One region of the Sphingomonas sp. UYEF23 genome, then DNA from elsewhere that is predicted to be linked to it. Evidence: predicted binding sites of a transcription regulator. Region 1 holds the regulator's gene; each other region holds the start of a gene.

Region 1 (10,032 bases):
CCGGCCGAGTTGCCGCGCGCGCTCGCCTGCCTCGTCGGCTATTTCGGCTATGAGACGATCGGGCTGGTCGAGCGTTTGCCGCGCCCCGCCAACGACGCGCTCGGCCTGCCCGACATGATGTTCGTGCGTCCGACGGTGATCCTGATCTTCGATCGGCTCGCCGATGCGCTGTTCCTCGTCGCGCCGGTCTGGCCCGATGCCAAGCGCACGCCCGAGGCGATCGTCGCCGAGGGCAGCGAGCGGATCGAGGCGACCGCCGCGCGGCTCGCCACCGCCCAGCTTCCCGCCCCCGTGCGCGCGCCTGCCGCGCAGGAGATCGCGCTGACGCCGACGCTCGCGCCGGGGCGCTATGCCGAGATGGTCGCAGCGGCGAAAAACTATATCGTCGCGGGCGACATCTTCCAGGTGGTGCTCGCGCAGCGCTTCACCGCGCCGTTCACGCTGCCGCCGTTCGAGCTCTATCGCGCGCTGCGACGGATCAACCCCTCGCCGTTCCTCTATCACCTCGACCTGCCAGGCTTCGCGCTGACCGGCTCGAGCCCAGAGATCCTCGTCCGCGTCCGCGACGGCGAAGTCACGATCCGCCCGATCGCGGGCACGCGCCCCCGCGGCAAGACCGCCGCCGAGGACGAAGCCAATCGAGTCGGCCTGCTCGCCGACCCGAAGGAGCGTGCCGAGCATCTGATGCTGCTCGATCTCGGTCGCAACGATGTCGGCCGCGTCGCCGAGTCGGGCAGCGTGACGGTCACCGCGAGCTACACCACCGAATTCTACAGCCATGTCATGCACATCGTGTCGAACGTCGTCGGCCGACTGTCGCCAGACCATGACGCGATCGATGCGCTGCTCGCCGGCTTCCCCGCAGGCACCGTTAGCGGCGCGCCGAAGGTGCGCGCGTGCGAGATCATCGCCGAGCTCGAGGATGCGGTGCGTGGGGCGTATGCTGGAGGCGTCGGCTATTTCTCGCCAGACGGATCGATGGATTCGTGCATCGTGCTGCGCACCGCAGTGATCAAGGACGGCACGATGCACGTCCAGGCCGGCGCCGGAATCGTCGCCGACAGCGTCGCCGAATACGAGCAACGCGAGTGCGAAGCCAAGGCCGGTGCCTTGCTCGCCGCCGCGCGCGAGGCGATCGCGCGCGCGGCGGAGGTCAGCTTCGGGCAGTAATCAGCCGGCGGCGATCACGGGATCGCTGCCGCCTGACGCTTGGCTTCGGCCTTTTCAGCGGCATATTGCTGCGCGCGCATCATCGCACAGCCGGTCTGGCCGCCCGACCCCGTCGGCGAGCATGTGTCCGGCAGCCCAGCTGCACGACGGCCGACCTCATCGGCGACAGCCGCGCGATTGGCCCAGCTCTGGTTCTGCGCCGGGATCGGCTTGTCATTGCGCAGTTCCTTCGGGATACGATACGGCTCGCCCTGGCGCGCGCACACCACGATCTCGGCATCGGGATTGGCCGACTTGGGGCACGCCTGGTTCCCCGTCAGCGTGATCGAACGGATGCGCAGCGGGGGCTTGCCAGACTCGGCCTGCTTGGCGGCGGCGTCGTTCTGGTCCGCGGTCTGCGCGAAACTCGACATGGGTAGGACGGCCAGCGTCAAGGCGATGGCAAAGGGGCGCAGCATGGTGAAAAATCTCCTCGAGGATCAACAACGTCTGCCAGGCCAGCTTGATCCAAGCTGAACGCACACATTCGATCATTGTCGCTACACCACAAAAGCGGTAGCGGCGCGCTATGATCCGTGCACAGATCCTCGTCATCGACAATTATGACAGCTTCACCTGGAACCTCGTCCATTATCTGATGGAGCTTGGCGCCGAGGTGAAGGTCGTGCGCAACGACGCGATCACTGCGGCGGATGCGCTCGCGAGCAACGCCACCGGATTTCTCATTTCCCCCGGCCCAAAGACGCCGACCGAGGCGGGCGTGTCGCTCGATCTGGTTGCAGCGTGCGCCGACGCGGGACGGCCGCTGCTCGGCGTGTGCCTCGGGCATCAGGCGATCGGCCAGCATTTCGGCGGCAGCGTGGTGCGCGGCGGGCTGATGCACGGCAAGACGTCTCCCGTGACGCATGACGGGTCGGGCGTGTTCGCCGGCCTCCCCTCGCCCTTCACCGCGACGCGCTATCATTCGTTGATCGTCGAGGATCTGCCCGACGCGCTGGTGGTCAATGCGCGCGCGGACGACGGCTCGGTGATGGGCGTACGCCACGTCACGCTGCCGATCCACGGCGTGCAGTTCCATCCCGAGAGCATCGCGACCGAGCATGGTCACGCATTGCTGGGGAACTTCCTGGCGGATGCGGGTATGATCCTCCCCTCCCGCTTGCGGGAGGGGCCGGGGGAGGGCCTGTTCGAGATGCACGGGACGGACTCCCCTCCCCTAACCCCTCCCGCAAGCGGGAGGGGAATTTGACGACCCTTGCCCTCCTCCCCGACCCGTCCTCCCCGCTGAGCCGGGAGTCCGCAGCGCAAGCGTTCGCCGACCTGCTCGACGGCCATGTCCCCGACGACGCCATCGCGAGCTTCCTGATCGGCCTGACCGAACGCGGCGAGACCAGCATCGAAATCGCCGCGGCCGCGCGCGCGCTGCGCGACCGGATGCTGCCGATCGCGGCCCCCGCCGGCGCGCTCGACGTCTGCGGCACCGGCGGAGACGGCCACCACACGCTCAACGTCTCGACCGCGGTGTCGATCGTCGTCGCGAGCACCGGCGTGCCCGTCGCCAAGCACGGCAACCGTGCGGCCTCCTCCAAGTCCGGCGCCGCCGATACGCTCGAGGCTTTGGGGCTCGACATGCACCGCGCCGGTCTCAACGCCGAGGCGAGCTTGAACGATATCGGCATCGCCTTCCTGTTCGCCGCCAACCACCACCCGGCGATGAAGCGCATCACCCCGATCCGCCAGGCGCTCGGCCGTCGGACAATCTTCAACCTGATGGGCCCGCTCGCCAATCCGGCGGGCGTCACACGCCAGCTGATCGGCATCGCGCGTCCCGATTATGCCGCGACCTACGCCGCCGCGCTCGAGCAACTCGGCACCGAGGCGGCGCTCGTCGTGTCGGGCGAGGAAGGCCTCGACGAACTGTCGAGCGCTGGCCCGAGCATCGCGGTCGCGGTCGGTACGATCGACCTCCCGCGCACGATCACGCCCGAGGATGCCGGCCTGCCGCGCCACCCGATCAGCGCGATCCGGGGCGGCGATGCCGTCCACAATGCCGCCGCCTTGCGCCGCCTGCTCACTGGCGAGACCGGTGCGTATCGCGATGCCGTCCTGCTCAACGCCGCCGCGGCGCTGATTGTCGCTGGCACCACGCACACCCTTCCCGAAGGCGTCGCCATCGCTGCCGAAGCGCTCGAGAGCGGTTCGGCGAACGCCTTGCTCGATCGTTGGATCGCTTACTCATGACCGATATTCTCAACCGTATCCTCGAAACCAAGCGCGCCGACGTCGCCGCGCGCAAGGCGACCACCGCGCTGAGCGAACTCGACGCGCGGATCGCGGCCCAGTCACCACCGCGCGGCTTCCGCGCCGCGCTCGATGCGCGCGCAGCCGAGGGCGGCTACGCGCTGGTCGCCGAGATCAAGAAAGCGAGCCCGTCAAAGGGCCTGATCCGCGAGGATTTCGATCCGCCGGCGCATGCGCTCGCCTATCAGGCCGGCGGTGCGACATGCCTGTCGGTGCTGACCGACGAAGCGTGGTTCCAGGGATCGGACGGCTTCCTGACCGCGGCGCGCGGCGTGTGCGACCTGCCGGTGCTGCGCAAGGATTTCATGGTCGATCCGTGGCAGGTGCCCGAATCGCGTGGGCTCGGTGCCGACGCGATCCTGCTGATCATGTCGGCGCTCGATGACGTGACGCTCGCCGAGATCGAGGCGAGCGCGATCGAATGCGGGATGGACGTCCTCGTCGAAGTCCATTCGCAGGCCGAGATGGAGCGCGCGCTCAAGCTCAAGTCGCGGCTGATCGGCGTCAACAACCGAAACCTGCGCGACTTCACCGTCGATTTCGCGCGGACCTACGAGCTGGTGTCAAAAGCGCCGAAGGACTGCACCTTCGTCGCCGAAAGCGGGCTGACGACGCGCAACGATCTCGACGCGATGGCCGAGCACGGCATTCGCTGCTTCCTGATCGGCGAGGCGCTGATGCGGCAGCAGGACGTCGAGGCAGCGACGCGCACGCTGGTCGGCTGAGCGGTCGGGCGACACCGCTTCGCCGGGCGGCCCCGGCTTAGACGTCTGACCAAACCTTCGTCATCCCCGCGAAAGCGGGGATCGCGCAGCCTTGGCCGGATACCAGCAGAAGAAGCGGGATCCTCGCTTTCGCGAGGATGACGGGGATGAGTCCGGATCGTAAGGGCGGGCCGCTACAGCGCCCCGCCCTCACCGCATCAGAACTTGCCGCTAAGCGTCACGCCGATGATCCGCGGGTCGTTGAACACCGCGGCATTATAGTTGTCGAGCACGCCCTTGAGGTTCTTCTCATTGGTCAAGTTGCGCACGAACACCGCCAGCTCATACTTGCTGTCGGGACCGGTATAGCCCGCCTTGAGCCCAGCCTCGAACGTGCCCTCCGACGTATATTCAACCGTCTTGTACGGCACGAAGCTGGTGTAGCCCTGCAACGTTACGTCGCCGCCGACGAACAGCTTGCCGCCATTGCCGAGCGGGAAGTCGTAGCGTGCGTTCGCGTCGAGCTGATACTTCGGCGCGTTGGGGAGCGCGTTGCCGTTGATCTGCGCGAGCGTGGCGGTCGTAACCCCTGCGGCGTTGCGGATCGCGATCGTCGGGTTGAGCACGGTGCAGGTCAGCGCCCCGTTGAGGAAGCACGCCGGGGTGTAGACGCGCGTGTCGTTGATCTCGGTGTGCAGCACGCTGCCGCCGAGACCCAGCGTGAAGTCACGCACCGGGCGCCACGTCAGCTCGGCCTCGCCGCCCCACGCCTGCGCCTGGTTGGCGTTGAACAGCAGGCCGTTGTTGTTGGCGTCGTTGCCGTTGAGCTGGATGTTGTGGACCTTGTAGTAGAAGCCCGTCGCGTTGAAGCGCAGCGTGTTGCCGAACAGGTTCGACTTGAAGCCTGCCTCGTACGACGTGATCGTCTCCGACCCAGCGGTCACGAACGCCGAGCTGAACACCGCGTTGCGGCCCTGGATCGTCGGCCCGCGGAAGCCGTGCGAGACGCGCGCGAACACGTTGACGTCGGGATCGACCGCATAATTGAGGCTCGCTTCCCAGCTCGGCTGCGTGTCGGCGAGGCGGACGTTGGTCGCCGCCGTCGCCGGGAAGGTCGACACGCCCGCTGCGGTGCGCGGCGGGGTGACGAGGCGCGTCTTCTTCTCGTCATAGGTCACGCGCACGCCGCCGGTCAGCGTCAGCTTGGGGAGGATCTGATAGCTCGCCTGGCCGAAGCCCGCATAGGACGTGTTGGTGTTGCGCAGCACGACGAAGTTGTTCGGGTTGGGGTTGGTGCCGAACGAATTGTTGAGCAGGAAGAAGCCGCGCTGGTCGAACTCGGTCGTGTCGCGCGATTCGAAATAGATCCCGCCGATCTGCCACTTGAAGCGGCCCGTGCCGTTGCTCGCGAGGCGAACTTCCTCGCTCAGCTGGTCGAGATCGCGCACGCGGCCCTGGCTCTCGCCGTAGAACTTACCGCCCGCAAAGTTGCTCGCGGCACCACCGTCGGTGTCGCCGCGGCTATAGCCCTTGGTCGTCTCGTATGCGGTGATCGAGGTCAGCGTGACCGCGCCGAAATCGTTCTTCGCGTTGAACGAGCCGCCATAGGTCTTGTACGCCTGACGGTTACCGCCGCCCTCATCGAGCGCGACGCTGGCGCGCGGTGCCGCGCTGACGTCGTTGCTGCCGCGCAGGATCGCGCCGCGGTGGAAGATCGTCGAGGTGCCCGAATAATCACGCGCATGCGCCGAAACCAGGCCGGTGAAGCCGGTCTCGGGCGGGGTCAGCATCAGCTGGACGCGGATGTCCTTCTCTTCGAACCCGCCGAGCTTGTCCTTGCCGCCGACAGTGCCGTCGTCGCTCGGGCCGGTATAGGTGTTGTCGATCCAGTTGTCGCGGCGCTGGTACAGGCCCGACACGCGGAAGCTCAGCACGTCCTTGACGATTGGCCCGCCGACGCCGGCATCGACGCTGACGGTGTTGTAGCTGCCATACGACGCAGTCGCGCGGCCGGTGAACTCGTTGGTCGGGCGGTTGGTGTCGAACTTGATGATGCCGGCGGTGGTGTTGCGGCCGAACAGCGTGCCCTGCGGCCCGCGCAGCACTTCGATCTGGTTGACGTCATAGACCGGGTTCGACTTGAGCACGACATGCTCGAGCACGACCTCGTCCTGGATGATCGACACCGGCTGCGATGCGCCGAGGTAGAAATCGATGTTGCCGAGACCGCGGATGTAGAAGCGCGGGAAGATCTTGCCGGTCGTCGTCTCGGCGTAGAGGCCGGGCACGCGGTTGGCGAGTTCGAGCAGCGTGTCGCTGCCGCCCGAAGTGTAGGTCCGCAGATCGGCACCCGACAGCACGCCGACCGACACGGGCACCTTCTGCAGATTTTCGCTGCGACGCTGCGCGGTGACGACGATGTCGCCGAGGCTGTCGCTCTCTGGCGCGGCCTCGACAGCGGCGACGGGCGCAGCGGCGTCCTGGGCGCTGGCCGAACCGATGCTGGCAATCGCGCCGAACGCGGTGCCGAGCAGAAGGAGCGCCTTGGCGGCGTGTGACTTGGACATGATGTTCCCCCAATAGATGAAATAGGCTGCCCACACCGTTCGCCGCAGCGGACTTGTTGTCCTGCGCGGCGACGCGTCCGCGCTCCTGCGTGGTGCGGTGTGACCCCGACCGCGCGGCTAGGTCGGGATTGTGACGCGATTATGACAGGTGTGCCGCCACGTCTGCTTTGTCGGCTGGCTGTGGCTTTCGAGTTGCACCGGGGCCTGCACGACGCCGACCACGGGACGATCGTCAGCGACAGTGCGCACCTGATTCAGGATACGATACCGATACATGATCCACCGCAACGACAGGCTGCCGACACCCCCCTAGCCCCGGCCCTCACGAGAAGGACACAAGGGCATGCGGCGAATCCTTTATGTCAGCGGGAACACCGTTTCGAGCGTCACGGCCGACCTCGCCGGCATCCTCGAACAATCACGGCATAATACCGCGCTCGACAGGATCACCGGGCTGCGATGGTCGGACGGTCGCAGCTTGCTGCAAGTGCTCGAGCGTTCGCGCGTGAGCGTCATGGCGACGTTCGCCCGCATCCTCGCCGACCCGCGTCATCATGCGCCGATCGTCCTCCAGCACCGCCATATTCGCCCCCACGAATCCGGCGGCTGGACCATGGCGCACCCCACGCCGGCGCCGCGGCCGACGCGGATGACGCCCAGATCGGGCGGCTGCTCGTGAACGCAACCGAAGCGGTGCGCACGCACTTCCACACGCTGATTTCGGCAGGCCATAGCGCCGCGCTCGCGCTCCCGGTCAGCGCGATCGGCACCCCGCCGCCCGCCCCGACGCCCGATTACGGCACCCCGCCGCCGCGGCGCGTCGATCGCCGGATCGGCGCACCCTTCCACAATGTCGGGCTCGCGCTGGCCAGCGCGTTTCGCGGGGGGCTGCAGGGCACCAACATTGACCATGACGCATGTATCGAAAAGCTCCGCGGCATCGCGGGAAGTGCGACCAGCGACTCGCAGGATATCTGCGCCGGACGGTGACAGCATCGCTTGACGGACGATTTTTCGTTCCGTATAGGTTCGTCGTCTGTTCCGACGAAAGGGCCGCGCGATGCTTACCCGCAAGCAGCATGAGTTGATCTGCTTCATCAACGACCGGCTCGACGAGACCGGGGTATCGCCGTCCTTCGAGGAAATGAAGGAAGCGCTCGACCTCAAGTCGAAGTCGGGCGTCCATCGCTTGATCAGCGCGCTCGAGGAACGCCAGTTCATCCGCCGCCTGCCCAACCGCGCGCGGGCGCTCGAAGTGCTCAAGATGCCCGAGCGCGGGATCAAGACCCCGACCAAGGCGGCCCCCGCCGCCGCTTCGCGTGCAGCACCACAGCCTGCCAACGACGTGATCGAAATTCCACTGCACGGCCGGATTGCGGCAGGCGTCCCGATCGAGGCGTTCGAGGGCGCGTCGATGCTCTCGGTTCCCGCGGCGTTGCTCGGCAATGGCGAGCATTATGCGCTCGAGGTGTCGGGCGATTCGATGGTCGAGGCGGGCATTCTCGATGGCGACTATGCGCTGATCAAGCGCCAGGATGTCGCGCGCGACGGCGAGATCGTCGTGGCTTTGATCGAAGAGAGCGAGGCGACGCTCAAATTCTTCCGCCGCGAAGGTGCGATGGTGCGGCTCGATCCGGCCAACCGTGCCTACGATCCGCAGCGTTATGCCCCAGCCCAAGTGCGCGTGCAGGGCAAGCTCGCCGGGCTGTTGCGCCGGTACGACTGAGCCACGGTCGGCGTGATCGACCGTCGCGCTTGATGGTCGCGCGGCGAGCGATCGAGCGGCTCAGTCTTTGTGCTCGGCAAGGGTGTGAGCGACGATCGCGTTGGCATGGCCGTGGCCCATGCCATGCTCGGTTTTCAGCATGGTGACGAGCGCCATGTGTTTTTCCGGCAAACGCTCGCGCACCAGCGCCTGCCACTCTGCGATCGGACGGCCATAGGTCTTCTCGATCGATGGAAAGTACGATGCGGGCCCTTTGATCGGTTGGTCAGCCACGGCGTGCAGGCTCCGAGATGCGGGAACGTCCCGAGGATCTTCCGGTATTTGGGGGAAAGCCGCAAGGCCACCCCGCCCTATCGTTTCCCGTCCGTTACTGCTGCCCCAGCCCTCCCCGACAATCGAGCGCGCCAACGCATCCGGCCAACCCACCGCCGCCGACCAGCGTCGCCCTCCGGCGCCGCGATCCACGGATGCCGGTCGCCCGGATGGCGAACGGTCCGCACCGAATGCGATGCCAAAGCGATCGCAACGCCGCCGGTTTGCGCCAGCGTCTCGCGGTCGAGCCGCAGCCACTGCGGAACGCAATGGCGCGGCAAGCGCCGCTCGCTGATCACGATGTCGGCGCCGGCACACGCCGCGACGAGGTCGAGCGTCGGGACATGATACGCGCTGCGCGTCGCCAGGATGCGCCACTGTCGTCCCGCCACGGTCCGCGTCATCAGGCAGAGGTCGCGGCTGCAGCGCGCCTCGTGCTGCTCGGACATCAATACCGGGAGCGCAGCGATCCCGCCATTCTCGGCAAGCATGTCGGCGGTGTAGTCCCCGGTCCGGTCGCGCAGCAAAGCGACGTCGCCCGCCGAGGTCCGGATCGCGACATGCCGACCGTCTCCGGTAACGATCAGATCGGGCGCCGGGGTCAGCAGCGCCCATGCCAAGCCGATCCCAAGCGGCAGCGCCCCCAGCCGCCGCCAGCGCGTGCGCCACAGGCCGATCCACAATCCGCCTACCACCATCAGCGCGTAAGCGGCGCCCGGCATCGCCGGCAGCGGCGCGACCGAGCCCGGCACCGCCGCAGTTACGTGCGCAATCCACAACAGCAGATCGAGCGAGCGCGCCGTCAGCCACCAGAACGGCAGCCCCGCCCCCACCGTATCGAACAGCAACGCCAGCGCCTCGCACGGCATCGTCACGAACGTCGTCAGCGGGATCGCGACGATATTGGCGACCGCGCCGTAAATCCCGGCTTTGTGGAAGTGGAACAGCGCGATCGGCAGCAAAGCGAGCTCGACGACGATCCCGGTCAGCAGCAGCGACGCCAGTTCCCGCGCGATCCGCGCCAGTCGCGTCTGCTCGCGCGGCCCGAACCACACGCGCAACTGCGGATGCTCGTTGAGCGAGACGATCGCCGCGACCGCCGCGAACGACAGCTGAAAACTTGGTCCGGCGAGCGCCTCGGGATATAGCAACAGCACCACGATCGCCCCCGCCGCGACCAGCCGCAGCGTCAGCGCCTGCCGGCCCAGCGCCAAAGCGACCAGCACGAGCAACGCCGCGACGCACGAGCGGA
Region 2 (10,032 bases), on a different contig from region 1:
AGTGGAAGAAAAAACTAAAAAACGGACTTAATCAAGTCGACGAGAGCCTAATTGAAGACATCCCGCACGGGGGCGCCTTTGAGATTCGATTTGCTGGATATGTAGCGCAACAATATATTCAAAAAACAAAAGAAGGAGAAAAAAGAGCTGTTGCCGCCTATGAAACTATTATGAAAAGAATTCCTAAAAGCATTAAGGCGAACTTTGTCGATAAACTACAATTAAATGAACACGTAAATAATTACGAGATAGGAACCATCCCTAATCTTTATAGCTTAATCCCAATGTCGCAAACAGCCCACAAGCCAATCTTTGCACTTCGCGCCAAGGATGGTGTTCGCGGTGCACATTTTAACAAGGTTCGAGACGCTGGCGATATTTACAAAGATATCACACAGAGACTAGCTGAAAATCTTGCGGAACTTACCGAATGATTGCGTGGCCAGACAATCTCATAAGCGCGATCGCGAGACGCCGGTCCGTTATCTTAATTGGATCAGGAGTTTCGGCGAACTCGCAAACAGACGCAGGCCGCCGTCCAGCGACTTGGGGAGCTTTTCTAAACAAGGCTTATCAAGCGCTCAATACCCGGATGCCCTATGTTAGTACTTCCTTAAAAAAAATACCAGTATTTGGAAGCTTGCGATTATATCAGGACTGGATTCGGCGAAGCTTGGCCCAACTTCGTCAAAGAGGAATTTTCAACTCCGATCTATAGGCACGCCCCGATACATGAAGCAATATTCAATCTAGACTCTAGAATTGTAGCTTCATTAAATTTTGACAAAATATACGAGACGTATGCTATCGGGGCTAGCGAAGGTACGATAATCGTAAAGAATTATTATGATAGCGACATCAGAGACGCTGTGTCTGGCGCGGATAGATATATTATAAAGCCACACGGCACCGTAGATGCGGTGTCCAAAATGATATTTACACTTGAGCAATACGGAAAGGCTAGAACAGAATATTCTAGCTTTTATGAGGTATTCTCAGCGCTACTGCACACTCATACTTTTATTTGCCTGGGATGCGGATTAAGCGATCCCGATTTGCAAATTATATTCGAGGACTACAAATACAAGCACGGTGAGTCCGCGCACTTCATGACGCTTCCGACGCCCATCGCAGACGCCCAGAAGGATTTAATAAAGCGAACGCGAGGGTTGAACGTTTTAACATATTCACCCCGAGAAGGTCATTTGGACCTAACGAAATCCTTACAAGAGCTAGTGGCGCTAGTAGTTGCAAAGCGAGAGGAGATCGCTGAATTTAGGAGCTGGTGACGGCAACGGAGTTAGCGCCGTCAAACAGCGCTCTTCCCCAACAACGGCGCCAAATATTTCCCAGTAAACGACCCCTTCGCCTTCGCCACCACCTCAGGCGTCCCCTGCGCGACGATCTCGCCGCCCTTCACGCCGCCCTCGGGCCCAAGGTCGAGCACCCAATCCGCCGTCTTGATGACGTCGAGGTTGTGCTCGATCACCACCACCGTATTGCCCTGCTCGACCAGCTGGTGGAGCACTTCGAGCAGCTTGCGCACGTCCTCGAAATGCAGCCCCGTCGTCGGCTCGTCCAGAATATACAGCGTCTGCCCGGTGGCGCGGCGCGACAGTTCCTTGGCGAGCTTGACGCGCTGCGCCTCGCCGCCCGACAGCGTCGTCGCCTGCTGGCCGACCTTGACGTAGCCGAGGCCCACTTCCTGCAGCATCGCCATCTTGTCGCGGATCGGCGGGACCGCCTTGAAGAATTCGACCGCATCCTCGACCGTCATGTCGAGCACGTCGGCGATGCTCTTGCCCTTGAACTTCACCTCGAGCGTCTCGCGATTGTAGCGCTCGCCGTGGCAGACGTCGCACGTCACATAGACGTCGGGGAGGAAGTGCATCTCGATCTTGAGCAGTCCGTCGCCCTGGCACGCCTCGCAGCGGCCGCCCTTGACGTTGAAGCTGAAACGGCCGGGCTTGTAGCCGCGGGCTAAGCTTTCGGGGAGGCCGGCGAACCAGTCGCGGATCTGGGTGAAGCTGCCGGTATAGGTCGCCGGGTTCGAGCGCGGGGTGCGGCCGATCGGCGACTGGTCGATGTCGATCACCTTGTCGAGATATTGCAGGCCGGTGATCTTGTCGTGCTTGCCCTGGACGATGCGCGCGCCGTTGAGCGTGCGCGAGGCGGCGGCGAACAGCGTGTCGATCGTGAAGCTCGACTTGCCCGAGCCCGAGACGCCGGTGATGCAGGTGAAAGTGCCGAGCGGGAGGCTCGCCGTCACGCCCTTGAGGTTGTTGGCGGTGGCGTTGTGGACGGTGATCTTCTTGCCGTTGCCTTTGCGGCGGGTCTTGGGGACGGCGACTTCGCGGCGGCCCGAGAGATAGTCGGCGGTGATGCTGTTCTCGTTGGCGAGGACTTCCTCGAAGGTGCCCTGCGCGACGATGTGGCCGCCGTGGACGCCGGCGCCCGGCCCCATGTCGATGACATAGTCGGCGGTGCGGATCGCGTCCTCGTCATGCTCGACGACGAGCACGGTGTTGCCGAGATCGCGGAGCCGGCGAAGGGTCTTGAGCAGCATGTCGTTGTCGCGCTGGTGCAGGCCGATCGAGGGCTCGTCGAGGACGTAGAGCACGCCCGACAGGCCGCTGCCGATCTGCGACGCGAGGCGGATGCGCTGCGATTCGCCGCCCGACAGCGTGCCCGAGGTGCGGTCGAGGTTGAGATAATCGAGCCCGACATTGTTGAGGAAGCCGATCCGCTCGAGGATCTCCTTGAGGATGCGCTCGGCGATCGCGTTCTGCTGGTCGCCGAGCTGGCTCGGGACCTGCTCGAACCAAGCGAGCGCGTCGACCACCGACAGGCGCGTGACGCTCGAAATGTCGCGCATGCCGATCTTGACCGCGAGCGCCTCGGGCTTGAGCCGCGCGCCCTTGCAGACCTCGCACGCGGCGGAGGACTGGTACTTGCTCAGTTCCTCGCGCATCCACGCGCTCTCGGTCGAGAGCATGCGGCGGTTGAGGTTGCCGATCACGCCCTCGAACGGCTTCTTGACGTCGTACGACTTCTTGCCGTCGATGAAGGTCAGCGTGACCGCCTTGCCCTTGGTGCCGTAGAGGATCGTGTCGCGCGCGGTTTCGGGCAGGTCTTCCCACGGCGTGTCGAGCTCGAACTTGAACTCGCGCGCGAGGCTGCCGAGCACCTGCATGTAGTACGGCGACGGCGGGTTGGACTTGGCCCAGGGCACGACCGCGCCCTTCTTGATGCTGAGCGCGTGGTTGGGGACGACGAGCTCCTCGTCGAACAGCATCTTTTCACCGAGGCCATCGCACGCCGGGCACGCGCCCTGCGGCGCGTTGAACGAGAAGAGCCGCGGCTCGATCTCGGCGATGGTGAAGCCCGAGACCGGGCAGGCGAACTTCTCGCTGAACACGATGCGGCCGGGTGGCGCGTTGTCGCCGAGCACTTCGTTCTTGGGGGTGTGCGGTTCGACCGGGTCGGCGGGGTCGACATAGGCGAGCCCGTCGGCGAGCTTTAGCGCGGCCTCGAAGCTTTCGGCGAGGCGCGTCGCGATGTCGGGGCCGATGACGAGACGGTCGACGACGACCTCGAGGTCATGCTTGTACTTCTTGTCGATCGCGGGGGCTTCGTCGATCTCGTGGATCTCGCCGTCGATGCGGACGCGGGTGAAGCCGGCCTTCTGCCACTCGAGCAGTTCCTTCTTATACTCGCCCTTGCGGCCGCGCACGACGGGGGCGAGCAGGTACAGCCGCGTGCCCTCGGGAAGCGCCATCACGCGGTCGACCATCTGACTGACGGTCTGCGCGGCGATCGGCTCGCCGGTCGCGGGGGAATACGGGATCCCGACGCGCGCCCAGAGCAGGCGCATGTAATCGTAGATCTCGGTGACGGTCGCCACGGTCGAGCGCGGGTTGCGGCTGGTCGTCTTCTGCTCGATCGAGATTGCTGGCGACAGGCCCTCGATGTGATCGACGTCGGGCTTCTGCATCAGCTCGAGGAACTGCCGCGCATAGGCGCTGAGCGACTCTACATAGCGCCGCTGGCCCTCGGCGTAGATCGTGTCGAAGGCGAGGCTCGACTTGCCGCTGCCCGACAGCCCGGTGATGACCGTCAGCGTATCGCGCGGGATATCGACCGAGACGTCCTTGAGATTGTGCTCGCGCGCGCCGCGCACGGAAATATGAGTCAGCATGGGAGCGGTTTGTTCCAGATTTGTTCGGATGGCGCAAGCGACCGGTTGCAGGGGCGAGATGGGGCGTTAAACTCGCAACGACAAGGTTTGGGGGCAAGCGATGAAGACGATGCTGATTGCGGCGCTGCTCGCGCTCGGGGGTCCCGCGCCCGCCGACGTGCCATTGCAGCCGACCGGCAAATGGACCGTCGAATATGCCGACGCGGCGTGCATCCTGTCGCGCGACTATGGTCCAAGCAATGCGCGAATGGCGCTCGGCATCAATCCTTCGCCGCTTGCTTCAGGCCTCGAAGTCGTAACCGTCACGCCAGGCGCGAAGACGACGCGATACCGTCCGATGAAAGGCACGCTCACGCTCCAACCGTCGGGCCGGACGATCGACAGCGATATCTCAGTTTACGAGATCAAGGAGAAGAACCAGACCATTACGACCCTCACGACCGAGGGGGATGTGGCAACCGAAATCCTGCGCTCGTCATCCTTGTCCGTCACCTTGGCGAATGGATCGCGTACTGCGTTTGCCGTACCGGGGATGTCGGGGGCAGCGGGTGCGCTAAAGGCATGCCAGGACGATCTGCTTCACCAGTGGGGGATCGACCCGGCAGAGCGCGATTTGCCGTCGCTGGCGAACGGTAGTGCATCGCCTGCACAGTGGATCACAAATGACGATTATCCCTCATCGGCCGTGGGGGCTGGAATACAGGGTACTTCGACCATCGTCTGGACCATACGGACCGACGGCAAGGTCGGCGATTGTCGGGTCGTCCAGTCGAGCGGATCAAAAGCGTTGGACGACGCGTCCTGCAGCGCGATCAGCAAGCGCGGCCGGTATCAGCCCCCGCTCGGGGTCGATGGTAAGCCACAGGTGCGGCACGCCATGCGCAAAATTGTCTGGCGCCTGCCGTATTAGCGTTAGGCGCCGCTCGGGCGCCTCGAAAATCCGTCAGGTCTTGCCATAAGCTGGCAACGCCAGCCGCCACCTGATGGCCGCAGCCCGCAGTGCAAAACCGCACGCAGCGGCGATCGGCGCGGCGAGGCTTGGCGCGACGCCCGCGCTCACCAGCACGACATACGACCCCGACGCCAGCGCCGCCGCAGTCACATACAATTCCGGCCGCATCAAGATCGATGGCTCGCCCGCGAGCACGTCGCGGATGACGCCGCCGATGCACGCCGTCACCACGCCCATCAGCGCCGCCGGCACCGGCGGGATGCCGAACGCGAGGGCCTTCGCCGCGCCGAACACGGCATAGGCGGCCAAGCCCACCGCATCGAGCCAGTCGAGCGCAGTGCCCTTCCACCAGCGCTCGGGCGTCGTCCACACCAGCACCGCGACCGCAAGGCAGATCCCCGCGACGAAGCGATCATGCACCCAGAAGACCGGCGCGCCGATCAGAAGATCGCGCACCGATCCGCCGCCGACCCCGGTGATCAGCGCGAAGAAGGTGGCGGTGACGAGCGTCTGGCGATGGCGGATTGCGGCGAGCGCACCGGTGATCGCGAATACGGCGATCCCGAACAGATCGAGCCAGGGCAGCGCGGAGCCGAATTGCCAGGGAAATTGCGAGGGCATCGCAGCGCTCTACCCGCGCAAGGCGCGCGAGGGAATGCGGCGCGCGACACCGGGTCGCGCGCCGCAGCGATCAGCGGACGGCCGCCGCTTCGTTGGCGACGACTTCGCCGCGCTGTTCGGGCGTCATCGCGCTTGCGTTGACATCGGCGGCGCGGATCGCGTCGGCGCGTTCGTCGCCGGTCTTGCGCTCCTGCTTGGCCTGCTCCTCGAGGTCCTTGGCGTTGGCCTCCATCGCGTCGGCGCGGTTGTCGGCAGCCTTCTCGACTTGCTTGGCGAGCTTGCCGTCGCCATTGCCGCCGCATGCGGCGAGCGGGAGTGCGACCAGCGCCAGCGCCGCGATCATCGTCTTCTTCATGTGAAACCCCTGTTGGACACGTACCGTGATGGTACGCGCGGGAAAACCGCCGTGCGCGCGGATCGTTCCACCTGCGCAGCGAGCGCGACGCTGGCATCGGCGCGGGGCATCGGGCATGGTCGCGCGATGCGACGGTATCAGCGCTCCACCCTCCTCTTTGCAGCGTGCCTCACCGGGTTGGCGGGGTTCGTCGATGCGCTGGCCTATTCAAGCATGGGCGGCTTCTTCGCTTCGTTCATGAGCGGCAATACGACGCGGCTCGGCGTGTCGCTCGCCACCGGGGCGAGCAACGACGCGCGGATCGGGGCCGGGTTGATTTTGAGCTTCGTCAGCGGCGTGGTGGCGGCGGCGATCATCGGACGTTCGCGGCCACACCATCAGCGCGTCGCGGTGATGGCGCTCGTCACGCTGCTGCTCGGCGGCGCGGCGCTGTTTGCGCCATATCATCCGGTCATCGTGCCGCTGCTGCTGCTGGCGACCGCGATGGGGGCGGAGAACGGCGTGTTCACGCGCGATGGCGAGGTCAGCATCGGGCTGACCTACATGACCGGCGCGCTGGTGCGGATCGGCCAGGGGCTCGCCGCCGCGCTGATGGGCGAAGGACCACGCTGGGACTGGGCGCGCTATCTTGGGTTGTGGCTGGGGTTCGGCGCGGGGGTGATCACGGGCGCGCGGTGTTACGCGGCGTACGGGACCGGCGCGCTGTGGATCGCGGCGGGGGCGGCGGCGGTGCTGACGGTTGGCGCGCGGGCTACGCAGCGCGATACGGCGTAAGGGCGCGCGCCCCGACCGAGCAGATGCAACCGAGCCGTTCCCCGGCGAAGGCCGGGGCCCAGTCGTGCTGGAGGCGACGATCGCGCGAAACCGCTCGCTTACCTCCGCCCTTGCTACTGGGCCCCGGCCTTCACCGGGGAACGGGGGTGTGATCTGTTGGCTTCCTTGTTGGCAGCGGCGTGGCAAAGCCACGCCGTCGGTCGGCGCTGTAGCGCCGCCGGCCGGTCTGATCGCGGCGGGGCCGCGCCGTAGCTTTGCTACGGCTTGGCGCGATCAGACTCAGACGTGGATCGCCTTCCCTCTCACCGCCATCGCCGCTTCCTTCATCGCCTCGCTATGCGTCGGATGCGCATGGCAGGTGTAGGCGATGTCCTCGCTCGTCGCGCCCATCTCCATGCCGAGCGCAGCCTCGGCGATCATCGTGCCCGCAGGCACCGCGATCGCCCAGACGCCGAGCACGCGATCGGACTTGGCATCGGCGATGATCTTCACGAAGCCGTCGGGGTCGTGGTTGGTCTTGGCGCGGCTGTTGCCCGCCGTCGGGAACTTGCCGACCTTGATCTCGCCGCCGTTCTTGGTCGCCTGCTCGCGCGCGACTTCCTCGGTGAGGCCGACGCCGGCGATCTCGGGCCAGGTGTAGACGACGCTCGGGATGACCGCGTGGTTCACGATGCCGGTGTGGCCCGCGATGTTCTCGGCGACCGCAATGCCTTCGTCCTCGGCCTTGTGCGCGAGCATCGGGCCCGGAATCACGTCGCCGATCGCCCATACGCCGGGGACGCTCGTCTGGAAGCGGTGATCGGTGTCGATCTGGCCGCGCGGGTTGGTCGAGAGACCCGCGTTCTCGAGCGCGAGGCCGTCGGTGTTGGGACGGCGGCCGATCGAGACGAGCACGCAATCCGCTTCGATCGTCTCGGCTGGGCCGCCGGCCGACGGCTCGACGGTGAGCGTCGCCTTGTCGCCGTTGACCGTCACGCCGGTGACCTTGGTCGAGAGCTTGAACTCGATGCCCTGCTTCTTGAAGACCTTGTTCGATTCCTTGCGGATATCGCCGTCGAAGCCGGGGAGGATCTGGTCGAGATATTCGACGCAGGTGACACGTGCGCCGAGCCGGCGCCACACACTGCCGAGCTCGAGCCCGATCACGCCGCCGCCGATCACGACCATATGCTCGGGCACCTTGTCGAGCTCGAGCGCGCCGGTCGAATCGACGACGACCTTCTGGTCGACGGTGACGCCGGGCAGCGGGGTGACCGACGAGCCGGTCGCGATGACGATGTCCTTGGCGGTGACGGTCTGCTCGCCGACCTGGACGGTATGCGAATCGACGAACGCGCCGCGGCCCTTGAGCCAGGTGACCTTGTTCTTCTTGAACAGGAAGGCGATGCCGCCGGTCAGCTGGTTGACCGCGTCGAGCCGCTGCGCGTGCATCTGCGGAAGGTCGAGCTCGGGCGTGACCTTGATGCCCAGCTTGGCCATCGTGCCGTTGGCGGCGGCGTCGAAATACTCGCTCGCGTGGAGCAACGCCTTCGACGGGATGCAGCCGACGTTGAGGCAAGTGCCGCCTAACGTCTCGCGCGATTCGACGCAGGCGGTGCGCAGGCCCAGCTGGGCGGCGCGGATCGCCGCGACGTACCCGCCGGGGCCCGAGCCGATGATGAGGACGTCGTAATCGTAGTCAGCCATGTGTCACTCCGTTCGCCCCGAGCTTGCCGAGGGGCTGCCTTCTCTTCCGTCCGACAGACAAGGACAGTGCTTCGACAAGCTCAGCACGAACGGAATATGGGTAGGTGCGATCCGATATTACAGGTCGATCAGGATCCGCGTCGGATCTTCGATCGCATTCTTGAGCGCGACGAGGAACGTCACCGCTTCGCGACCGTCGATCAGGCGGTGATCGTAGCTCAAAGCGAGGTACATCATCGGGCGGATCACGATCTGGCCGTTCACGACGACCGCGCGGTCCTCGATGCGGTGCAGGCCGAGCACGGCGGCCTGCGGCGGGTTGATGATCGGGGTCGACATCAGCGAGCCGAACACGCCGCCGTTCGAGATGGTGAAGGTACCGCCCTTCATCTCGTCCATCTTGAGCGTGCCGTCCTTGGCGCGCTTGCCGAAATCGCCGATCGTCTTCTCGACCTGCGCGACCGACATCTGGTCGGCATCGCGCACGACCGGTACGACGAGCCCGCCGGGCGACGACACCGCGACCGAGATATCGGCGTAATCGTGATAGACGATCTCATCGCCCTCGATCGAGGCGTTGACGCTCGGGATGTCCTTGAGCGCGAGGCAGGCCGCCTTCACGAAGAAGCCCATGAAGCCGAGGCGGACGCCGTGCTTCTTCTCGAACAGATCCTTGTACTTGGCACGCGCCTCGATGACCGCGGTCATGTCGACGTCATTGAAGGTCGTCAGCAGCGCGGCGGTGTTCTGCGCTTCCTTGAGGCGCTTGGCGATCGTCTGGCGCAGGCGCGTCATGCGGACGCGCTCTTCCTTGCGGCCGGTCGACGCAGCAACCGAAGCCGAGACCGGCGGCGCGGCGGCGGGTGCCGGGGTCGAGGCGGCAGCGGCGGCGACGTCGTCCTTGGTCAGGCGGCCGTCCTTGCCGGTGCCCTTGACCGTCGCGGGGTCGACACCGTGCTCGAGCACGGCGCGGCGAACCGACGGCGAGAGCGCGGCGGGCGTGTCGCGCGGGTCGGAGGCAGGCGCCTGCTGGCCGGCGGTCGCGGCGGGCGATGCCTGGGCCTCAGCCGCGGGCGACTGGAGCACGGCGGGCTGCGGCGCGGTAGCGGTGGCGGGCGCGCCCTCGCCTGCGTCGATCGTCGCGATCATGGCGCCGACCAAGACGGTGTCACCGACCTGCACCGCGTGCTGGCCCATCACGCCGGCGACGGGCGACGGGACTTCGACCGAGACCTTGTCGGTCTCGAGGCTGGCGATCGGCTCGTCGACCGCGACCTTGTCGCCGGGCTGCTTGAGCCATTCGCCGAGCGTCGCTTCGGTGATCGATTCACCGAGTACCGGTACTGTGACTTCGGTTGCCATATCAGCCTCTTTTCTCTTCCCCGGCGAAGGCCGGGGCCCAGGTGCGCAACGCTTGCCGATCAAGCGCTGCGCGAAATTACGAAT
Region 3 (10,032 bases), on a different contig from region 1:
CGAACGCCACTCCCCGCCCGAGCTTTTGCCGTAGCGGTGGGTTGGGCGTGCGCCGCGTCATCCCAGCGGCGCATCAAGTGAGATCGGCGGGACGCTGAACCATTTCGGGCCGGCCGCGGTCATGTGGAAGCAATCCTCGAGCCGCACGCCGAACTTGCCCGGCAGATACAGGCCCGGCTCGTCGGAGAAGCACATCCCCTCGGCGAGCTTGGTCGTCTCGCCATGGACGAGATTCACGGGCTCGTGCCCATCGAGCCCGATCCCGTGGCCGGTACGGTGCGACAGGCCGGGGAGCGCGTAACGCGGGCCGTAGCCGAGCGCGGTGTAATAGGCGCGGACCGCATCGTCGACCGCGCCCGCCGGTGTGCCGAGCTGCGCCGCGGCGAAGGCATTCGCCTGGCCGGTGCGGACTTGCTCCCAAACCGTGCGCTGGTCCTTGCTCGCCGCACCGTAAACGAAGGTGCGCGAGACGTCGGACTGATAGCCCTGCACGGTGCAGCCGCAGTCCATCAGCACGATCTGCCCGTCGGCGACGATCTGCGGGTCGCGGCTGCCGTGCGGGAAGGCGGCGGCGGGGCCGATCAGGACGAGCGCGAATTCGGGATCGCCGCCCAGCTGCACTGTCGCGGCGTTCATCAGCGCGGCGATGTCGGCGGGCTTCATGCCCTTTTCGACGCGCGGCCAGGTCCAGCGATAGGCCGCGATCGTGACGTCGGTCGCCGCCTGCATCAGCGCGATCTCGGGCGCGGTCTTGCGCATCCGCACACCGCGCACGATCGGATTGGCGCTGACGATCGTCGCGCCGGGCATCGCGTGCGCGAGCCCGTCGACCGCGAAATAGCGCACCGTTTCCTCGATCCCGATCGGCCGACCGCTAAGCTTACGGTCGCGCAGGAAACCGGCGACGAGTTTGGCGGGATCCTCGTCCTCCTGCCAGACACGGACTTCCGCGGGGACGCCGAGCGTCTGGCGGACCGAGGGTTCCTCGAAGAACGGCGTGACGATGCACGGCTCGCCCTCGACCGGCAGGATCGCCGCGGTGAGGCGTTCGCTGCGGTGCCAGGTGACGCCGGTAAAATAGACCAGGCTCGAGCCCGATTCGATCAGCACCGCGCCGATGCCGGTGGCGCGCATCAGGGCTTGCGCACGCTCGATCCGGGCGCGGCGTTCGGCTGCGCTGATCGGCGTGGTGGCGGTGGTCAGCGAGCGCAGGCCCGAAAGGTCGGGCGCAGCGGCGCGGACGACGGCCGCCGGCAGAATGGGGAGCGCCGCGGCGGCGCCGACGAGCGCGCGACGGGTGATCAGGCTGCCTGAAGTCGACGCGGTTCGGTTCTGATCGGCCATGCTCGCACTCCCCAATTCGGGCACGTGTCTGCCAGCCCTGCCAGCGGCTCGCAACGCCTTGCGTGGCGGTGGGCGCTTGACCGGGCGCGCATTCTCCCCTTGATGACCGTGAAAGACGACATTGGGGCGACACGTGGCGAAACGGCTGACTAGCTATATCCTGATCGGGCTGGTGCTCGGATTGATCGTCGGCTGGGCGATCCATTTCCAGATCGCCGACGGCACGCCGGAAGCGACCGCGCGGCTAAAGGACATCGGTGCGGGCTTCTCGATCGTCACGACGATCTTCCTGCGGCTCATCAAGATGATCATCGCGCCTTTGGTCTTCTCGACGCTCGTCGTCGGGATCGCGCATATGGGCGACATCGCCGCGCTCGGCCGCGTCGGGGGCCGTACGATGGCGTGGTTCGTCACCGCCTCGCTCGTCTCGCTCTCGCTGGGGCTTTTGCTGTTCCACGGGATCGAGGCGGTGATCGACCTGGTCGCGCCGGGAACGGGCTTCGGCTTCAAGCTGCCGCCGCCCGCCGCCTCGGTCGGGCTCGACGAGAAGGCGTTCAACCTCACCAACTTCATCACGCATATCGTGCCCTCGTCGATCGTCGAGGCGATGGCGACCAACGAGATCATCCAGATTGTGCTGTTCTCGGTGTTCGCTGGCGTCGCGCTGACCGCGATCGGGGAGAAGGGCGAACCGATCGTGCGCGGCGCCGAAGCGCTCGCCGCGATGATGCTGCAGATCACCGATTACGTCATGCGCTGCGCGCCGATTGCGGTGTTCGCGGCGATCACTGCGACGATCACGGTCAACGGGCTCGGGATCTTGTGGTCGCTCGGGTTGTTCGTCGGCGGCTTCTATCTGGGGTTGGCGACACTGTGGCTGCTGCTGTTCGGCGCGGCGTTCGTGTTCATCGGGCCGCGCGCCTTCGGTCTCGCGCGCTATATCCGCGAGCCGATCCTGCTGGCGTTTTCGACCGCGTCGTCCGAGGCGGCGTATCCGCGCACGCTCGAGGCGCTCGATCGCTTCGGCGTGCCGCGGCGGATCTCGAGCTTCGTGCTGCCGCTGGGGTATTCGTTCAATCTCGACGGGTCGATGATGTACATGACCTTCGCGACGCTGTTCATCGCGCGGGTCTACGGGATCGACCTGCCGCTCGGCACGCAGATCGTGATGCTGCTCGTGCTCATGATCACCTCGAAGGGGATTGCCGGCGTGCCGCGCGCGTCGCTCGTCGTGATCGCGGCGGTGATGGGGCAGTTCGGCATTCCCGAGGCGGGGCTGCTGCTGATCCTGCCGGTCGACCAGTTCCTCGACATGGGCCGATCGGCGACCAACGTCGTCGGCAATGCGGTGGCGACGACGGTGGTGGCGAAGTGGGAGGGCGCGCTCGGCGAGCCGCAGGCGGCGGAGATCGAACCGCCGCACGCGCCGCATCGGGCTTAGCGCTTACCGCACCATTCGTTCCTGCGGTCACCCCGGCCTTGTGGCGGGGTCTACCGTGCCGCGCGTGCTACGACGGCAGGAGCGGGATCACGGTGGACCCCGGGACGAGCCCGGGGTGACGGGTATTGGGGGTCGCCCCCGTCTTCACGCGTAGGCGTAGGGCCCGCCCTTTTCGAGCGCTGCCTGATAGGCCGGGCGGGCATGGATCTTGTCGAGCCAGGCGATCGTCGCTGGGCGGCTGTCGTCGAGCCCGGCGCGGCTCTTTGCGGCTTCGAGCGGGAAGCTCATCATGATGTCGGCGCCGGTCAGCTGGTCACCCGCGAACCACGGCCGCTTGGCGAGTTTGGATTCGACGTAATCGAGATGGACGTCGATCATCGGCTGAACCCGCTTCGCGGCGGTTGCGCCGATCACCGGGATGCGATTGAGCACGAGCAGCAGCAGCAACGGCGGCATCACCGAGCCCTCTGCGTAATGCAGGAACTGGCGATAGCGCAGCACGTCGTCGCGGTGCGCGGGCGGCCCGAGCTTCCCGTCGGCATATTCGACCAGATAGTCGATGATCGCGCCGGTCTCGACCAGCGTCTGCCCCGCGGCGGTGTCCTCGAGGATCGGCGACTTGCCGAGCGAATGGACGCGCTTCAGCTCGGGCGGGGCGAGCATCGTCTTGGCGTCGCGCTGGTAGCGCTTGATCTCATAGGGCAGCCCGAGCTCCTCGAGCATCCACAGGATGCGTTGCGAGCGCGAGTTGTTGAGATGGTGGACGATGAGAGTCATGCGCGCGCTCCGGTGGTGGACAGGATCAACCGATCGTAACGCGCAACGCGGAACGTCGCACTAAAGTCGCACCATCGCGGTGCTTGCCTCGTCGCGACGACCCGACCGTCATGGGGCGGTCCGACATCGGACGCTGCTCGGGCGGAGGGGTGGGCCCCGGTACAAGGCCGGGGTGACGATAGGGTAGTTTTCGATCGGCGCCTGATCCTGTGAAGCGCCTGCCGTTTGACGAGCCCGCCATAGCAAAGGCCCGCCATTGCTGGCGGGCCTTCCCGGTTTTGCGACGACCAACCAAAGCCGCCTGTAGAAAGAACGCGGCCGAGCCCTGCCGCCGCTCCCTGCCCCGGACCAAGCGGCCCGAAGCGGATCTCACATCTCGGGCTCGTCCCCGTCGTCGGGCTCGCCGCCGACCATCATTTCCTCGGCGACCTTGTCGGTGCGCGCGCGGATCGAGGCTTCGAGGCGGTCGGACATTTCGGGATGTTCCTTAAGGAACGTCTTCGAATTCTCGCGGCCCTGGCCGATGCGGACGCTGTCGTAGGAGAACCACGCGCCCGACTTCTCGACCAGCCCGGCCTTGACGCCGAGATCGAGGATCTCGCCGATCTTCGACACGCCCTGCCCGTACATGATGTCGAATTCGACCTGCTTGAACGGCGGCGCGACCTTGTTCTTGACGACCTTCACGCGCGTCGTGTTGCCGATGATCTCGTCGCGATCCTTGATCTGCCCGGTGCGGCGGATGTCGAGGCGGACCGAGGCGTAGAACTTGAGCGCGTTGCCGCCGGTCGTCGTCTCGGGGTTGCCGTACATCACGCCGATCTTCATGCGCAGCTGGTTGATGAAGATCACCATGCAGCGCGAACGGCTGATCGAGCCCGTCAGCTTGCGCAAGCTCTGCGACATCAAGCGCGCCTGCAGACCGACATGGCTGTCGCCCATCTCGCCCTCGATTTCGGCGCGCGGCACCAAAGCCGCGACCGAATCGACGACAAGCACGTCGATCGCGTTCGAGCGCACCAGCGTGTCGACGATCTCGAGCGCCTGCTCGCCGGTGTCGGGCTGCGAGACGATCAGCTCGTCGATGTTGACGCCGAGCTTCTTGGCATAGACTGGGTCGAGCGCGTGCTCGGCGTCGACGAACGCCGCGGTGCCGCCGGTCTTCTGCGCTTCGGCGATCACGTGGAGCGCGAGCGTCGTCTTGCCCGACGATTCGGGACCGTAGATCTCGATCACGCGCCCGCGCGGCAAGCCGCCGACGCCGAGCGCGATGTCGAGGCCGAGTGAGCCGGTCGAGATCACCTCGACCTGCATCGTCTGCTTCGACCCGAGCTTCATCGCCGAGCCCTTGCCGAACGCGCGATCGATCTGCGCGAGCGCTGCTTCGAGCGCCTTCGCGCGTTCGTCCTTGGCCTTTTCGGCGGCCTTGTCCGTGGATGCTGCCATTTTGCTGTCGATGACCTTCAAAGATACCGCCATTGGTAGCTCCCGTCGCTAGACCGAACGCCTCATGCGTTCAATGCGTGACAGCGATGTATCGCATTTGTTCTGTGAGAACAAGTGTGGAACGACGGTGCTTTTCCGAGGGTCGTAGGACAGGTTAACACCGCAGGTTATGGCATCCCGCCGCCGCCCGCCGCGCCATAGACGTGGCCGGTGGTGTAGCTGGCGCCGTTTTCGGCGAGCAGGACGTAGATTCCGGCGAGCTCGGCGGGCTGGCCGGGTCGGCCGAGCGGCGTCATACTGCCGAAGCTCTCGAGCTTCTCCATCGTCGCGCCACCCGATACCTGGAGCGGCGTCCAGATCGGCCCCGGCGCGACGCCGTTGACGCGGATGCCGCGCGGGGCGAGCTGCTTCGCCAGGCTGCGGACGTAGTTCGTCGTCGCGGCCTTGGTCATCGCATAGTCGTAGAGATCCTTCGACGGGTCGGTCGCCTGTTCGGAAGTCGTGCCGATGATCGCCGAGCCGGGCTTGAGATGCGGCAGCGCGGCCTTGATGATCCAGAACGGCGCATAGATGTTGGTCTTCATCGTCGCGTCGAAATCCTCGCTCGACACGTCAAGGATCGAGGCGCGCGTCTGCTGGCGCGCGGCGTTGCTGACGAGAATGTCGAGCCCGCCAAGCTCCTTGACCGCGGTCTCGACCAGCTTCTGGCAGAAGGCCTCGCTGCGCAAATCGCCGGGGATGGCGACCGCCTTGCGTCCCGCCTCGCGGATCAACGCGACCACGGCGCGCGCATCCTCCTCCTCGGCGGGGAGATAGTTGATCGCGACGTCGGCACCTTCGCGCGCATAGGCGATCGCCGCTGCCGCACCCATGCCCGAATCACCGCCGGTGATGAGCGCCTTGCGGCCGAGCAGACGACCCGAGCCACGATAGCTCTGCTCGCCATTGTCGGGCTTGGGGGTCATCTTCGACGACAGGCCGGGCCACGGCTGCGACTGCTTTTCGAACGGCGGCTTGGGCCCGCTCCGCGGATCCTTGAGGCCGGCCGCGGGTGCTGCCCCGGCGGGCGTTCCTGGCGTCTTGGCAAAGGCCGAGCCGGTCGCAGCGGTCGCGACGCCGAGCGCAGCACCGCCCACGACGGCCCGGCGGGAAACGGAGGATTCATCGTTGCTGCTCATGGGTCGATCTCGCTCGCTATCAAAGGTCGAGCGGGTAACTCATGGCGTCTGCACGCGGTTCACAAAGAAGCCGGGTTTATTCGGCTAACCTCAATCAAGCCGCGCTGGCGGTACCCAACGCATCGAGCGCCTTCGACACGCCGTCCATCGTGAACGGCTTGGGCAAGGTCGGGCGGTCGCGGAACTGCTCGGCGACGGTATCGTGCGATCCGCCGGTGGCGAAGACGAACGGGATACCCTTTTGCGCAAGCACTTCGGCGATCGGAAAGCTCTTCTCGCCGCCGCGCAGATTGACATCGAGGATCGCCGCATCGACACCGCCATCCGCGATGATCGCGACCGCGCCCTCCACGGTATCGGCCGAGCCCGCGACGGATTTACCAAGCACATCGAGGAAATCCTCGATCATCATGGCAATAAGGGGCTCGTCTTCGACGATCAGGATACTCTGGGCGCTCATTGTGTGCCTTTAGCGTCCTGGAACGCCGTCCGCCAAGTCATTTCGCACGAAGCACGTCGCGCGTCGCCTCGGCGAGCTCCTGGACCGAGAAGGGCTTGGCAAGGAAGGCAACATTGTCGAGATCGATCGACTTGCGGATCGTCTCCTCGGCATAGCCCGACATGAACAGGATCGGCAGGTCGGGATAGCGCGCGCGCACCTGGCGGACGAGCGTCGGTCCGTCCATCAACGGCATCATGACGTCGGAGATGAGCAGATCGGGGCGATCGCAGCGGGCCAGCAGCTCGAGCGCCGCCTCGCCATGCTCGGCGGTGAGCACGGTATAGCCCTGCCGCGCGAGCGCGCGTTCGGCGACGGCGCGGACCATGTCCTCGTCCTCGACCAGCAGAATCGTGCCGCTGCCCCACAGATCGGCGGGCTTTTCGCGCGGGAGCGCCTTGGCCGGCGTCGCGTCGACCAGCGCGCCCGCGGTGTGGACCGGCAAATAGATCGTGAAGACTGCACCCGACGCGCCCTTCGGCCCGCTCTTGACGGTATCGGCGAAGATCCAGCCGCCCGATTGCTTGACGATGCCGTAGACGGTCGACAGCCCGAGCCCGGTGCCCTTCCCCACTTCCTTGGTGGTGAAGAACGGCTCGAAGATCTTGGGCAGGATGTCGGGCGGAATGCCGCCGCCGGTGTCGGCCACTTCGAGCACGACATAGTCCGCCGCAGGCAGAATATCCGAGCCGAGCTTGCGCACTTGCGCCGCGGTGACCGCGTAGGTCTGGATCGTCAGCGTGCCGACGCCGCGCGGATCCTTGGCGATCATCGCGTCGCGCGCATTGACCGCGAGGTTGACGACGACCTGTTCGAGCTGCCCCGGATCGGCGCGCACCGGCGACAGGTTGCGGCCGTGCTTCACCGTCAGCGTGACGGTCTCGCCGAGCAGCCGCTTGAGCAGCGTCGAGACTTCGGAAATGACGTCGGGCAGCTGCAGCACTTGCGGGCGCAGCGTCTGCTGGCGCGAGAAAGCGAGCAATTGCCGCGTCAGGCTCGCTGCGCGGTTCGAATTGGCGCGGATCTGCTGGATGTCGTCATAATCGCTGTCGCCGGGCGAATGGCGCATCAGCATCAAGTCGCAATGCCCGATGATCGCGGTGAGGATATTGTTGAAATCGTGCGCGACGCCGCCGGCGAGCTGCCCCACGGCTTGCATCTTGGTCGCTTGCGCGACCTCGCGCTTGAGCCGCGTCTCCTCGCTATTGTCCTTGAGGCTGAGCAGCACCGCCGAATCGCCCAGCCCCCGCGCACCCGCGATCGACAAGGCGACGGGTTCGTCGGGATGGTCCTTCAACCGCACCGCGAGGTCGGTCGAATGCGTTGCGCCGCCTGCAAAGCGGCGGATCGCATCGGCGACGACGCCCTTGTCCTCGCGCACGAGCAGATCGCCCGGATAGATCGGCGGGCTCGCCGGATCGACCGCAGCGGCGCGCGCGAACGCGTCGTTCATCTGCAGGAAGCGGCCATCGCCGCCGATCAGCGCGACGCCGAACGGCATCAGCGACACGAGGCTGCGGATATGCGCGCTCGCGCTCTCGCCGATCGCGGCGTGCCCCTCCTCCTCGTCGATCAGCGCGACGAGCATCGGCGCGTCCTCGCCATCGAGGAACGGGATCTGCAGCACCCGCAACGGATTGCGCGTCAGCCCCTCGCGCTCGAAGCGCGCCATGCCTTGCGCGTCGGTGATGAGGAAACGCGCGAAATCGCGCCCGATGATCGCGCCGTCCTCCTGCCCCATCGCGCGCGAACGCAGCACGCGGTTGGCGGCGCGGATCCGGCCGTCGGGGTTGATCAGCGCGGCCATGATCCCGGCGCTGCCGAGCCGGTCGCCCGTCGCACCGGCGATGAGGTTTTCCATCGTCTTGGCGAGATCGAGCCCTTGCGAGGCGAAGAAGCGCCAGACGAGCAGATTCTCGTCCTCGCCGACGCGCGTGACATCGGCCGAGAGCGCCGCGCCCTTGACGGCCAGGCGATCGACGCTCGCCGCGCCATCGCGCCACGCCGCGCGCCCGGCGCTGCCGAGCCGATCGACCCCGCCCGCGTCGAGCGGCAGGCCGGGCGCAGTCGGAAAACCGCCGAACAGCGCTTCGTAGCGGTCGTTCGCACAGACGAGCCGCCCAGCGCGGTCGGTCACCGCGATCGCGTCGGGGCTGCTTGCCGCGAGCGCGCGCGCAACGCTCCAATCGGGTTCGATCGCGGTGCTGGCCGTTGCCGGGAACAGCCGGCGCGCTGCGATCAACCCGCCTGTCACGACGAGCGCCGCTGCGGCGAAAGCCGCAGCGATCACAAGGCTGTGGAGAATGCCGAGGATGACCAAGGCGGCCGCCAGACCACAGCCGAGCGCAATCAGAGCGGCGCTGCGTGTGGCGGTGGCGTGGGGGGGCGCAGGTAGCGGGACCATCGCATCATGCTGTGAGCGCTGCACGGCCCGCGTCAAGGCTTAAGCGGCGGAGCGCCGCGGAGCGGTCGCGATGCGCGACAAGCAGTCGATCGAAAAAAGGAGGCCCCAGCGCGCTGCGCCGGGGCCTCCAGGCATTTTACCAGACCTTCACGCGCTCAGCAGGCGCGAGGTACATCTTGTCGCCGGGCTTGACGCCGAAAGCGGCGTACCAGGCGTCGACGTTGCGCACTTCCATCGTGCGGAACGGACCCGGCGAATGCGGATCGCTCAGCAACTGCGAGCGCAGCGCCGGCTCGCGGAACTTGATCCGCCAGACCTGCGCATAGCCGAGGTAGAAACGCTGGTCGCCGGTCAGCCCGTCGATCACCGGCGCGGGCTTGCCGCCGAGCGAGCGATGATAGGCGTCGTACGCAAGCGCGAGGCCAGCGAGATCGGCCATGTTCTCGCCGAGCGTCAGCCCGCCGCGGATGTGCTGGCCGGGGAGCGGCTCGTACGCGTCATACTGCTTGACCAGCTGGTCGGTCATCGCGGTGAAACGCGCGACGTCCTGCGGCGTCCACCATTCCTTCAAGGCGCCGGTCGGATCGAACTTGCGGCCCTGATCGTCGAAATGATGGCTGAGCTCGTGGCCGATGACGACGCCAATGCCGCCATAGTTGACCGCGGGATCGGCCTTCGCGTCGAAGAATGGCGGCTGGAGGATCGCCGCCGGGAAGACGATCTCGTTCATCGGCGGGTTGGCATAGGCGTTCACCGTCATCGGGGTCATGCCCCATTCGGTGCGGTCGATCGGCTGGCCGAGCTTGTGCAGGTCGCGCTGATACTCGAACTGGTTCGCTGCGGCGACGTTGCCGACGAGATCGTCACGCTTGACCTGCACCGCGGTGTAATCGCGCCACTTGGTCGGATAGCCGATCTTGGGGGTGAAAGCGGCGAGCTTAGC

Evidence for each region. The regulator LexA, encoded in region 1, represses DNA repair genes until DNA is damaged. The targets are predictions, from matches to a motif close to GTTCCNCNCTTGTTCT.
Region 2: uvrA (excinuclease ABC subunit UvrA) is a predicted target of LexA. The motif match lies at 4,210-4,225, and genes of this name have one in related genera.
Region 3: recA (recombinase RecA) is a predicted target of LexA. The motif match lies at 5,116-5,131, and genes of this name have one in related genera.

What each region holds. Positions count from the first base shown of each region.
Region 1 covers NZ_JBEPNG010000008.1:66,629-76,660, reverse strand. Annotated here, with positions in the region: gene trpE (anthranilate synthase component I) at 1-1,170, shown strand, start outside; gene ABIB28_RS14635 (hypothetical protein) at 1,185-1,628, opposite strand; partial or broken gene ABIB28_RS14630 (anthranilate synthase component II) at 1,739-2,329, shown strand; gene trpD (anthranilate phosphoribosyltransferase) at 2,416-3,411, shown strand; gene trpC (indole-3-glycerol phosphate synthase TrpC) at 3,408-4,196, shown strand; gene ABIB28_RS14615 (TonB-dependent receptor) at 4,394-6,742, opposite strand; gene ABIB28_RS14610 (BLUF domain-containing protein) at 7,086-7,421, shown strand; gene ABIB28_RS14605 (hypothetical protein) at 7,418-7,732, shown strand; gene lexA (transcriptional repressor LexA) at 7,803-8,468, shown strand; gene ABIB28_RS14595 (DUF4287 domain-containing protein) at 8,529-8,741, opposite strand; gene ABIB28_RS14590 (ComEC/Rec2 family competence protein) at 8,819-10,032, opposite strand, start outside.
Region 2 covers NZ_JBEPNG010000004.1:115,034-125,065, reverse strand. Annotated here, with positions in the region: gene ABIB28_RS09450 (hypothetical protein) at 1-434, shown strand, start outside; gene ABIB28_RS09445 (SIR2 family NAD-dependent protein deacylase) at 633-1,289, shown strand; gene uvrA (excinuclease ABC subunit UvrA) at 1,310-4,198, opposite strand; gene ABIB28_RS09435 (energy transducer TonB) at 4,362-5,108, shown strand; gene ABIB28_RS09430 (trimeric intracellular cation channel family protein) at 5,142-5,771, opposite strand; gene ABIB28_RS09425 (hypothetical protein) at 5,842-6,126, opposite strand; gene ABIB28_RS09420 (YoaK family protein) at 6,253-6,900, shown strand; gene lpdA (dihydrolipoyl dehydrogenase) at 7,180-8,586, opposite strand; gene odhB (2-oxoglutarate dehydrogenase complex dihydrolipoyllysine-residue succinyltransferase) at 8,704-9,948, opposite strand.
Region 3 covers NZ_JBEPNG010000001.1:331,359-341,390, forward strand. Annotated here, with positions in the region: gene ABIB28_RS01500 (M24 family metallopeptidase) at 58-1,344, opposite strand; gene ABIB28_RS01505 (dicarboxylate/amino acid:cation symporter) at 1,478-2,785, shown strand; gene ABIB28_RS01510 (glutathione S-transferase family protein) at 2,930-3,562, opposite strand; gene recA (recombinase RecA) at 3,932-5,041, opposite strand; gene ABIB28_RS01520 (SDR family oxidoreductase) at 5,176-6,186, opposite strand; gene ABIB28_RS01525 (response regulator) at 6,281-6,646, opposite strand; gene ABIB28_RS01530 (response regulator) at 6,684-9,089, opposite strand; gene ABIB28_RS01535 (M13 family metallopeptidase) at 9,226-10,032, opposite strand, start outside.